3 regions of the Streptomyces sp. BI87 genome follow, and region 1 is predicted to be linked to each of the others. Evidence: riboswitches for the same ligand, from Rfam matches in the RefSeq annotation. Region 1 holds a riboswitch; each other region holds the start of a gene.

Region 1 (3,266 bases):
GATGTGGTCGTAGGCGGGGGCGATGTCCGTGGTCAGCGGTCCGAGCGTGTAGAACGGCGCCTCCTCGCAGATCTCCTGCTGGAGGTCGATGTTCTCCTTGATCTTGTGCATGGGCACGTGCCCCGGGCCCTCGATCATGGTCTGCACGTGGTGCCGCTTGGCGATCGTGTTCAGCTCGCCGAGCGTCCGGAGTTCGGCGAACTGCGCCTCGTCGTTGGCGTCCGCGATGGAGCCGGGCCGCAGCCCGTCGCCGAGCGAGTAGGTGACGTCGTAGGCCGCGAGGATCTCGCAGAGTTCCTCGAAGTGCGTGTAGAGGAAGCTCTCCTGGTGGTGGGCGAGGCACCAGGCGGCCATGATCGAGCCGCCCCGCGAGACGATGCCGGTCTTGCGCCGGGCGGTCAACGGCACGTAGGCGAGCCGGACGCCTGCGTGCACCGTCATGTAGTCGACGCCCTGCTCGGCCTGCTCGATGACGGTGTCCTTGTACACCTCCCAGGTCAGCTCCTCGGCCTTGCCGTCGACCTTCTCCAGGGCCTGGTAGAGCGGCACGGTCCCGATCGGCACGGGGGAGTTGCGCAGGACCCACTCGCGGGTGGTGTGGATGTTCCGGCCGGTCGAGAGGTCCATGACGGTGTCGGCGCCCCAGCGGGTCGCCCAGGTCATCTTCTCCACCTCCTCCTCGATCGAGGAGGTGACCGCCGAGTTGCCGATGTTGGCGTTGATCTTCACCAGGAACCGCTTGCCGATGATCATCGGCTCGATCTCCGGGTGGTTGACGTTGGCCGGCAGCACGGCCCGGCCGGCCGCGATCTCGTCCCGGACGGTGCGCGGGTCGAGGTTCTCCCGGATGGCCACGTACTCCATCTCCGGCGTCACCTCGCCGCGCCGCGCGCAGGCGAGTTGCGTGACCGTGCGGCCGGGGACGGCCCGGCGCGGCTTGCGGGGGCGGCCGGGGAAGACCGCGTCGAGGTTGCGAAGCCCCCCGCGCGGGCTGGTGTGCTTGATCCCGTCGTCCTCGGGGCGGACGGGGCGCCCGGCGTACTCCTCAGTGTCGCCGCGCGCGGTGATCCAGTGTTCCCGCAGGGGCGTCAGCCCCCGGCGGACATCGGTCTCCACCGCCGGATCGGTGTACGGGCCGGAGGTGTCGTACAGCGTGACGGCGTTTCCGTTGGTGAGGTGCACCTGGCGGACCGGCACGCGCAGATCGGGGCGGGAACCCTCGATGTACGCCTTGTGCCAGCCGATGGACTTCCCGGCCTCGCTCTTCGGTGCGGAGGCAGGCGTGCGTGCGTCCTGTGTGGTCATGAGACCTACTCCCTACGCCGGCATTACCCGGTAACAGGTTCGGCGGTCGACGCAGCGATGTCCGCGATCCAGACCGGTGTTGACGACCGGTCGGCCGGCGGAGGTCAGCGCCCTCTCAGCCCGGTGCTCCGAGCTCCCGCGTGTACAAAGGTGGCTCCACGCTAACGCCCCGTCGGCCGTGCTGAACAGTGGGCCCCGCCAACTCTTGCGATGATCGACCCGTGACCTCGACGACGCCTCCGCCTCCGCCGCCCTCGCAGCCCCCCTCGGGCGGTCCGCCGTCCGGGACCGGTGGCCAGGGGGGTGAACCGCCGACGGGCGGCCACGGCCACTCCCACAGCCACGGCCCGGCCGCCCCCGTCTCCCAGCACCTGCGCAAGGTGATCGCGGCTGTGCTGATTCCCTTCGCCGCCGCAGTCGTGGTCGGGCTGCTCGTCCTGTGGCCGGGGGGCGCCCCGTCGCACGAGCGGACCGGTGTCGGCATGGACCGGCAGACGGAGCAGGGCTCGGTCACCAAGGTGGACCGGGTCGACTGCGCCGACGTGAACGTCTCCCAGCCGCCGCCCAACGGCGACACCTCCACCCCCGAGGGCCGCTCGGCGCAGGAGCAGGCGACCGGGAAGTGCGAGAAGGCGACCGTCGAGGTGACCTCCGGGCCGCACGCGGGCCGGACCTTCACCGAGATCGTCCAGCCGGACGCCTCCCGCAAGCTCCACCAGGGCCAGGGCGTGGTGGTCGCCTACGCGCCGGACGCGCCGGAGGAACTCCAGTACTCCGTCACCGACGTCAACCGGAAGTTCCCGCTGGCCCTGCTCGCCGCGATCTTCGCGGTGGCGGTGGTGCTGGTCGGCCGGATGCGGGGGCTGATGGCACTGGTCGCCCTCGCCGCGAGCTTCGCGCTGCTCACCCTGTTCATCCTGCCCGCGATCCTCCAGGGCTCGAACCCGCTGGTGGTCGCGGTGGTCGGGGCCAGCGCCATCATGCTGATCGCCCTGTACCTCTGCCACGGGCTGACGGCGAGAACCTCGGTGGCGGTCCTCGGTACGCTGGTCTCCCTCCTGCTGATCGGCCTGCTCGGTTCGGTCTTCATCGGCTGGGCGGCGCTGACCGGCAACACCGACGACAACACCGGGCTGATCCACGGTCTCTACCCGGAGATCGACATGAGCGGCCTGCTGCTGGCGGGCGTGATCATCGGCTCCCTGGGTGTCCTGGACGACGTGACGGTCACGCAGACCTCGGCGGTGTGGGAGCTGCACCAGGCGGACCCGACGATGGGCTGGCGCAAGCTCTACCGGGCCGGCATCCGCATCGGCCGGGACCACATCGCCTCGGTGGTGAACACCCTGGTGTTGGCGTACGCGGGTGCGGCCCTGCCGCTGCTGCTGCTCTTCTCCATCGCGCAGAGCAGCGTGGGCATGGTCGCCAACAGCGAGCTGGTGGCGGAGGAGATCGTGCGGACGCTGGTGGGGTCGATCGGTCTGGTGGCCTCGGTCCCGGTGACGACGGCGCTGGCGGCACTGGTCGTGTCGGCGGACAAGGGCACAGGGGTACCCGTGGGCGGCGCTCCTGCGGCGCGGAGCGGCAGGGGGCGCCGCAGGAAGCGCTGAGACCACGTTGGGCGCCGGCGCGGGACGGGCCGGCGCCGCCTGCTCAGCCGGCGCTCTGCTCCTCGGCCAGGATGCGGTTCAGAGCGTCGTCGAGGTGGCTGTCGAAATCGGCGTGTGCTCGCTCACTGCCGAGCGGGACGAGCCGGTCGGTGCGGTCGAGGAAGGCGAGCAGCGGCGCCTTGCCTGCCCGGAAGAGCGCCTGCTCGGAGCCGACCTGGAGGGTGATGTGCACCTCCCTGGTGGCCGTCTGCCCCACCGGGCAGACCCGGACGTCGCCGTCGCCCGCGGCGTCCAGAACTCCCTCGACCAGCAGTTCACGCCCGAAGACCCAGGTGACCGGGGCGTCTCCGG
Region 2 (3,266 bases), 2.0 Mb from region 1:
GCAGGTCGAGCAGGTGCGCGGTCTGCCGGTAGATCTCCACTTCGAGCGTGGCGAAGCCGGGTCCGCCCAGAATCTGCACGACGCCGAACGAGGTGAACGTGAACAGGAAGACCATCAGCGCCGCCGCGGCCACGGCAGGGCCGAGGGCGGGCAGCGTGACGGTGCGCCACGCCCGGAACCGGGAGGCACCGAGCATCCTGGCGGCTTCCTCCTGGCGCGGGTCGAGCTGGGCCCACAGGCCCCCGACGGTGCGGACGACGACGGCGTAGTTGAAGAAGACGTGGGCAAGGAGGATGGCCCACACCGTGGTGTCGAGGCGCAGACCCCACAGGTCGTCCAGCAGGCCGCCGCGTCCGAGGAGCGCCAGGAAGGCCGTCCCGACGACGACGGTGGGCAGGACGAACGGGACCGTCACCACGGCCCGCAGCAGGCTCTTGCCCGGGAACTCCAGCCGCGCGAACACGTACGCCGCGGGCATGGCGACGACCAGGGTCAGCCCCGTCGACGCGAGCGCCTGCCAGAGGGTGAACCAGAGCACCTGTCCGATGTCCGGGTCGCCCAGCACCTCGCCCAGCGACGCACCGAACTGCCACGCCCCGTCCTGCCGCAGCCCCCTGCCGACGATGGCGGCGACGGGGTACGCGAAGAAGATGCCGAAGAAGACCACGGGGACGGTCATCAGAGCCCCCCGCGCCCAGTGCCCACTGCGCGCGCCACCTGCGACGACGGGGCGACGGGGCGGCCGCGTGGGACGGCCCCGTCGCGGAGCGCGCGGCGCCTTCGCGTCGTGCCCCGTACCGGGCGCCTCGCCGGTCCCGTCCGCCGCGCTCACGCCGCGGGCGGGGCTGGGATCGGCGCGCCGCGCCGTCACTTCACCACGAGCGAGGTCCACGACTTGACCCACGCCTCACGGTTCTCGGCGATCTTCTCCGGCTCGAGCGACCGGGCCCGGTCCGCCTCCGCGCCGAACTCAGTGAAGAGCTCCGGCAGCTTCGCGTCGTCGGCCACGGGCCGGACGAACATCTGCAACGGCAGGTCCTCCTGGAACGTCTTGCCGATCAGGAAGTCCAGCAGCTTCTTCCCGCCCTCGGGGTTCTTCGCCCCGTCGAGGAGCCCGGCGAACTCGATCTGCCGGAAGCAGGTGTCGGTCAGGACCCCCGTGGGCGCCTCATCGGGCTGCGGGTCGGCGTACAGCACCTCGACGGGCGGGCTGGACGCGTACGAGACGACGAGGGGCCGGTCGCCCCCGGCCTTCTTGCCGACGGCCGACCCCGAGAACTCCTCGTTGTACGCCTGCTCCCAGCCTTCGACGACCTTCACGCCGTTGGCCTTGAGCTTCTTCCAGTAGTCCTGCCAGCCCTTGTCGCCGAACTCGGCGGCTGTCCCGAGCAGGAAGCCGAGGCCCGGCGAGGACGTGGCGACGTTCTCGGTGACCAGGAGGTTCTTGTACTTCGGGTCGGCCAGGTCCTCGAAGGTGCGCGGCGGGTCGAGCTTCTTGTCGGCGAAGTAGCTCTTGTCGTAGTTGACGCAGATGTCGCCCGTGTCGACCGGCGTCACCCGGTGCTTCTCCCCGTCGAGCTGGTACTCCGCCGGGACGCGGTCCAGCCCCTTCGCCTGGTACGGGGCGAAGACGCCGTTGTCGACGGCGCGGGAGAGCAGCGTGTTGTCCACGCCGAACAGGACGTCGCCCTGCGGGTTGCCCTTGGAGAGAACGGCCTGGTTGACCGCCTGTCCGGCGTCACCGCTCTTCAGCACCTTCACGGTGTAGCCGGTCTTCTTCCTGAACTCGGCGAGCACGCCCTTGGAGACGTTGAACGAGTCGTGCGTGACGAGGGTGACCTGCTTCGACTGCGCTTCGTCGGCGCCGTCGCCGGAGCCGCAGGCCGTCACGGCGAACAAGCCGGCACAGGCCACCAGCGCGGTCCTGGCGGCGTTGCGTGCGATGGGCACTGGATTTCCTCCTGGGTATGCCAGGAAGAGACGCGGCCTTGCCCCGGCACCGGCGACCGGCGCCAGGGCAAGGCGCAACAGCTTGAGTGGTCCGAACTTCCTACCCGGAATGACCCGGGCGAGGTTCAGAGGGTCTGCGGCCTTTACGTGGGATCACGTGGTGCCGCACTCTCAGCGCTGTGGCGCTCCCCTGTCGGAATATGTATGTGTGTGTGGCCAGGATACTCGCGCACACACCCCGCACTCGAACGGCTCCCCGCCCCGTGCGGGGTGGGGAGTGATCAGCGCTCCGTGGCGGCGAGCTGCCCGCAGGCCCCGTCGATCTCCTGGCCGCGGGTGTCCCGCACCGTGACCGGCACGCCGTGCGAGGCGATGGCTTCCACGAACGCCTTCTCGTCCTCGGGCCGCGAGGCGGTCCACTTGGAACCCGGCGTCGGGTTGAGCGGGATCAGGTTGACGTGCACGCGCTTGTTCTTCAGCAGGCGCCCGAGCAGGTCACCGCGCCAGGCCTGATCGTTGATGTCGCGGATCAGGGCGTACTCGATGGAGACCCGGCGCCCCGACTTCTCCGCGTACTCCCACGCGGAGTCGAGGACCTCGCGGACCTTCCAGCGGGTGTTGACGGGGACGAGCGTGTCGCGCAGCTCGTCGTCGGGGGCGTGCAGAGAGACCGCCAGGCGGCACTTGAAGCCTTCGTCGGCGAACCGGTGGATGGCGGGGACCAGGCCGACGGTGGAGACGGTGATGCCGCGCTGGGACAGCCCGAGGCCGTCGGGCTCAGGGTCGGTGAGGCGCCTGATCGCACCGGTGACGCGGTTGTAGTTGGCGAGCGGCTCGCCCATACCCATGAAGACGATGTTGGACAGGCGCGCGGGGCCGCCGGGGACCTCACCGTCCCGCAGCGCCCTCATCCCGTCGACGATCTGGTGCACGATCTCGGCGGTCGAGAGATTGCGGTCCAGCCCGGCCTGCCCCGTGGCGCAGAACGGGCAGTTCATGCCGCAGCCGGCCTGCGAGGAGATGCACATGGTGACCCGGTCCGGGTAGCGCATGAGCACGGACTCGACCAGCGTGCCGTCGTGCAGCCGCCACAGGGTCTTGCGGGTGGTGTCGTCGTCGCAGGAGATGTGGCGGACGACGGACATGAGGTCCGGCAGGAGCTCGCTGCGCAGCTTCTCGCGGGAACCCGCGGGAATGTCGGTCCACTCCGCGGGGTCGTGCGCGTAACGGGCGAAGTAGTGCTGCGACAGCTGCTTGGCGCGGAACGGCTTCTCGCCGATCGCGGCCACGGCTTCCTTGCGCTCGGCGGGCGTGAG
Region 3 (3,266 bases), 1.8 Mb from region 1:
TTTGAGGCCAAATCGGTGACCGGCAGGGCAGCGGCCGGCACCCCCAGACGCGGCGCAGCCACACCCCGGCGGGGGTCAGGCCGTGGCGGACTTCAGGGGGACGGCGGGGTCGGCGACGAGGGAGGGGGTCAGCACCGCGCCGGAGGCGATGAGTTTGCGGCCCTGGGTGAGGTCGCGGGGCCGGCCCACGGTGAGAACGGCGCGCAGCGCCCCCGCAGGGGAGAGCCAGCAGAGGGACCAGGCGGCCTCGTGGGGGTCGCCCCGGTGGACGAGGAGGTCCTCGGGCGCGTGGTGGCCGGCGTACTGGACGAAGCGGCCGAACTGCTCGGACCAGAAGTAGGGCACCGGGTCGTAGGGGGCGGGCTCCTGCCCGGTGAGGGCGGCGGCCACGGTGCGGGGCCCCTGGAGGGCGTTGTCCCAGTGGTGGACGAGGAGACGGCGCCCGTACCGCGCCGAGGGGAAGGAGGCGCAGTCCCCGACCGCGTACACGTCGGGGACGGAGGACCGCAGCAGCCCGTCCGCCAGGACGGCCCCGTGGGCGTCGAGGGCGATGCCGGAACCGGCGAGGAACCCGGTGGCGGGCCGCGCCCCGATCCCGACGACGACGGCGTCGGCGGGGAGCAGCCGCCCGTCGGCGAGCCGCACCCCGTGGTCCTCGACCCGGGAGACGGCCACCCCGGTGAGCAGCTCGACACCCTGCTCGGCGTACCAGCCGGCCATCGGCCCGGCCGCCTCGGCGGGCAGCACCCCGGCAAGCGGCCGGTCGGCGGCCTCCACGACGGTGACGTGGCACCCGGCCTCCCGCGCGGCGGTGGCGAACTCGGCGCCGATCCAGCCGGCGCCGACCACGACGACGGTGCGCCGGTCGGCGAGGACGGGCCGCAGCCGGGTGGCGTCGTCGAGGGTGCGCAGCAGATGGACGGCGGGGTGGTCCTGGGTGCCGGGGAGGGCGAGGGGTTCGGCGCCGGTGGCGAGGACGAGGGCGGTGTACGGGACGGGGCCCGCGTCGGTGTCGACCAGGTGCTCGGCCGGGCGGACCCCGGTGACGGCGACGCCGAGCCGCAGCCCGATGCCGAGCCCCTCGAAGTCCACGTCGAAGGCTGAGCCCTCGGCGGTGCCGAGCAGGACGGCCTTGGAGAGCGGCGGCCGGTCGTAGGGCGGATGGGGTTCGGCGCCGAGCAGCGTCACCGGGCCCTCGTGCCCCTGTTCGCGCAGCGCCACCGCCGTCTGCACCCCGGCCATGCCCGCGCCGACGACCACCACGCCGGGAACCTGCTGATGCGTCTCGCTCACCGGGCCACTGTAGATCTCCGGGCGGGCGACGGGACGAGGAGGGCGGGGGTCTAGGCTGGCCGCAGACCAATCGCGGGAGCCCGGCGGACCGGGCTGAGAGGGAGGCTGCGGCCTCCGACCGTACGTACCTGATCCGGGTCATGCCGGCGAAGGGAGGGGCTGGGAGCCCATGGACAGCAGCGACAGCAGGGGTGACGAGGGGACGGGTGCGGCCACGTCCGGGGCTCCGGTGGGGCCCGAGGCCGTACCCGTCGCCGAGGCCGTACGGAGCACGGCGGTGTACACGGCAGGTGGCGCGCGCAATGTCGTGGTGGCCGGCGGCGGGATCATCGGGCTGGTCACGGCGTGGCGGGCGGCCCAGCGGGGGCTGACGGTGACCGTGGTGGACCCGGCGCCGGGAGGCGGGGCGGCGCGGGTCGCGGCGGGGATGCTGGCGGCCGTGACCGAGCTGCACTTCGGCGAGGAGCGGCTGCTGGCCCTGAACCTGGCGTCGGCGGAGCGCTATCCGGCGTTCGCGGCGGAGCTGGCGGAGGCGAGCGGGCAGGAGCTGGGGTACCGGCGCTGCGGCACGCTGGCGGTGGCGCTGGACGCCGACGACCGGGCGTACCTGCGGGAGTTGCACGCGCTGCAGCTCCGGTCGGGGCTGGAGTCGGAGTGGCTGTCGGGCCGGGAGTGCCGGCGGCTGGAGCCGATGCTGGCGCCCGGGGTGCGGGGTGGCCTGCGGGTCGACGGGGACCATCAGATCGATCCGCGGCGGCTCGCCTCGGCGCTGGTGGCCGCCTGCGAGCGGGCCGGGGTGGCCTGGTGCCGGTCCACCGCCGGGCGGCTGGTGGTGCGCGGCGGCCGGGCCGTGGGTGTGGAGCTGGCCGACGGCACCCTCGTGGAGGGCGGGCAGACCGTGCTGGCGGCGGGGAGCCGCAGCGGGCTGCTGGCGGGGCTGCCCAAGGAGGTGGCGGTGCCGGTGCGGCCGGTGAAGGGCCAGGTGGTGCGGCTGGCGGTGCCCGAGGCGTATCGGCGTGGGGCGGCGTTCCTCGGCCGGACGGTGCGGGCGGTGGTGCGCGGCAGCCACGTGTACCTGGTCCCCCGGGAGAACGGCGAGCTGGTGATCGGGGCGACCACGGAGGAGCTGGGCTGGGACACCACGGTGACCGCCGGCGGCGTCTACGAGCTGCTGCGGGACGCCCACGAGCTGGTGCCGGGCCTGACCGAGCTGCCGTTCACCGAGGTGCGGGCGGGGCTGCGGCCGGGCTCGCCGGACAACGCGCCGCTGCTGGGGCCGACCGCCCTGCCGGGGCTGCACCTGGCCACCGGCCACCACCGGAACGGGGTGCTGCTCACCCCGGTGACCGGAGACGTCCTGGCGGACGTGCTGACCACGGGCGCGCTGCCCGGGTACGCGGACGCCTTCACCGCGCGGCGGTTCGAGGCCGCGCCCGTCCAGGAGGGGGCCCGATGACGACCGAGGGCACGAGGAGCGAGGCGGGGACGTACGCCGTCTCCGTCAACGGCGAGCGGCGTGAGCTGGCGGCCGGGACGACGCTGGAGGCGCTGGTGGCGGAGTTGACCTCGGCGCCGCGCGGGGTGGCGGCGGCCGTCAACGAGGCCGTGGTGCCGCGCGGGGCGTGGACCGCGACCGTGCTCGGCGAGGGTGACCGCGTCGAGGTGCTCACCGCTGTGCAGGGAGGCTGACCGTGGCGGACGACACGTTCACGATCGGGGGGACCGAGTTCGGCTCCCGGCTGATCATGGGGACTGGCGGGGCGCCGAGCCTGGAGGTGCTGGAGCGGGCGCTGACCGCCTCGGGCACCACGCTGACGACGGTGGCGATGCGGCGGCTGGACCCGGGGGTGGCCGGTTCGGTCCTCTCGGTGCTGGAGCGCCTGGCGATCCAGGTGCTGCCGAACACCGCCGGCTGCTACACGGCGGGCGAGGCGGTGCTCACCGCGCGCCTGGCCCGCGAGGCGCTCGGCACC

What was found. A riboswitch is a leader RNA that binds a small molecule or an ion and turns the genes downstream of it on or off. The one in region 1 is predicted to bind thiamine pyrophosphate.
Region 2: another riboswitch for thiamine pyrophosphate. It lies ahead of OIM89_RS06335 (thiamine ABC transporter substrate binding subunit); the one in region 1 lies ahead of thiC (phosphomethylpyrimidine synthase ThiC).
Region 3: another riboswitch for thiamine pyrophosphate. It lies ahead of thiO (glycine oxidase ThiO); the one in region 1 lies ahead of thiC (phosphomethylpyrimidine synthase ThiC).

What each region holds. Positions count from the first base shown of each region.
Region 1 is NZ_CP110079.1:3,470,725-3,473,990, reverse strand. It holds gene thiC (phosphomethylpyrimidine synthase ThiC) at 1-1,305, opposite strand, end outside; TPP riboswitch at 1,298-1,455, opposite strand; gene OIM89_RS15300 (YibE/F family protein) at 1,527-2,915, shown strand; gene OIM89_RS15295 (SsgA family sporulation/cell division regulator) at 2,959-3,266, opposite strand, start outside.
Region 2 is NZ_CP110079.1:1,502,813-1,506,078, forward strand. It holds gene OIM89_RS06330 (ABC transporter permease) at 1-679, opposite strand, end outside; gene OIM89_RS06335 (thiamine ABC transporter substrate binding subunit) at 868-1,950, opposite strand; TPP riboswitch at 2,030-2,152, opposite strand; gene rlmN (23S rRNA (adenine(2503)-C(2))-methyltransferase RlmN) at 2,232-3,266, opposite strand, start outside.
Region 3 is NZ_CP110079.1:5,297,018-5,300,283, reverse strand. It holds gene OIM89_RS23630 (NAD(P)/FAD-dependent oxidoreductase) at 76-1,263, opposite strand; TPP riboswitch at 1,356-1,467, shown strand; gene thiO (glycine oxidase ThiO) at 1,523-2,749, shown strand; gene thiS (sulfur carrier protein ThiS) at 2,746-2,982, shown strand; gene OIM89_RS23615 (thiazole synthase) at 2,985-3,266, shown strand, end outside.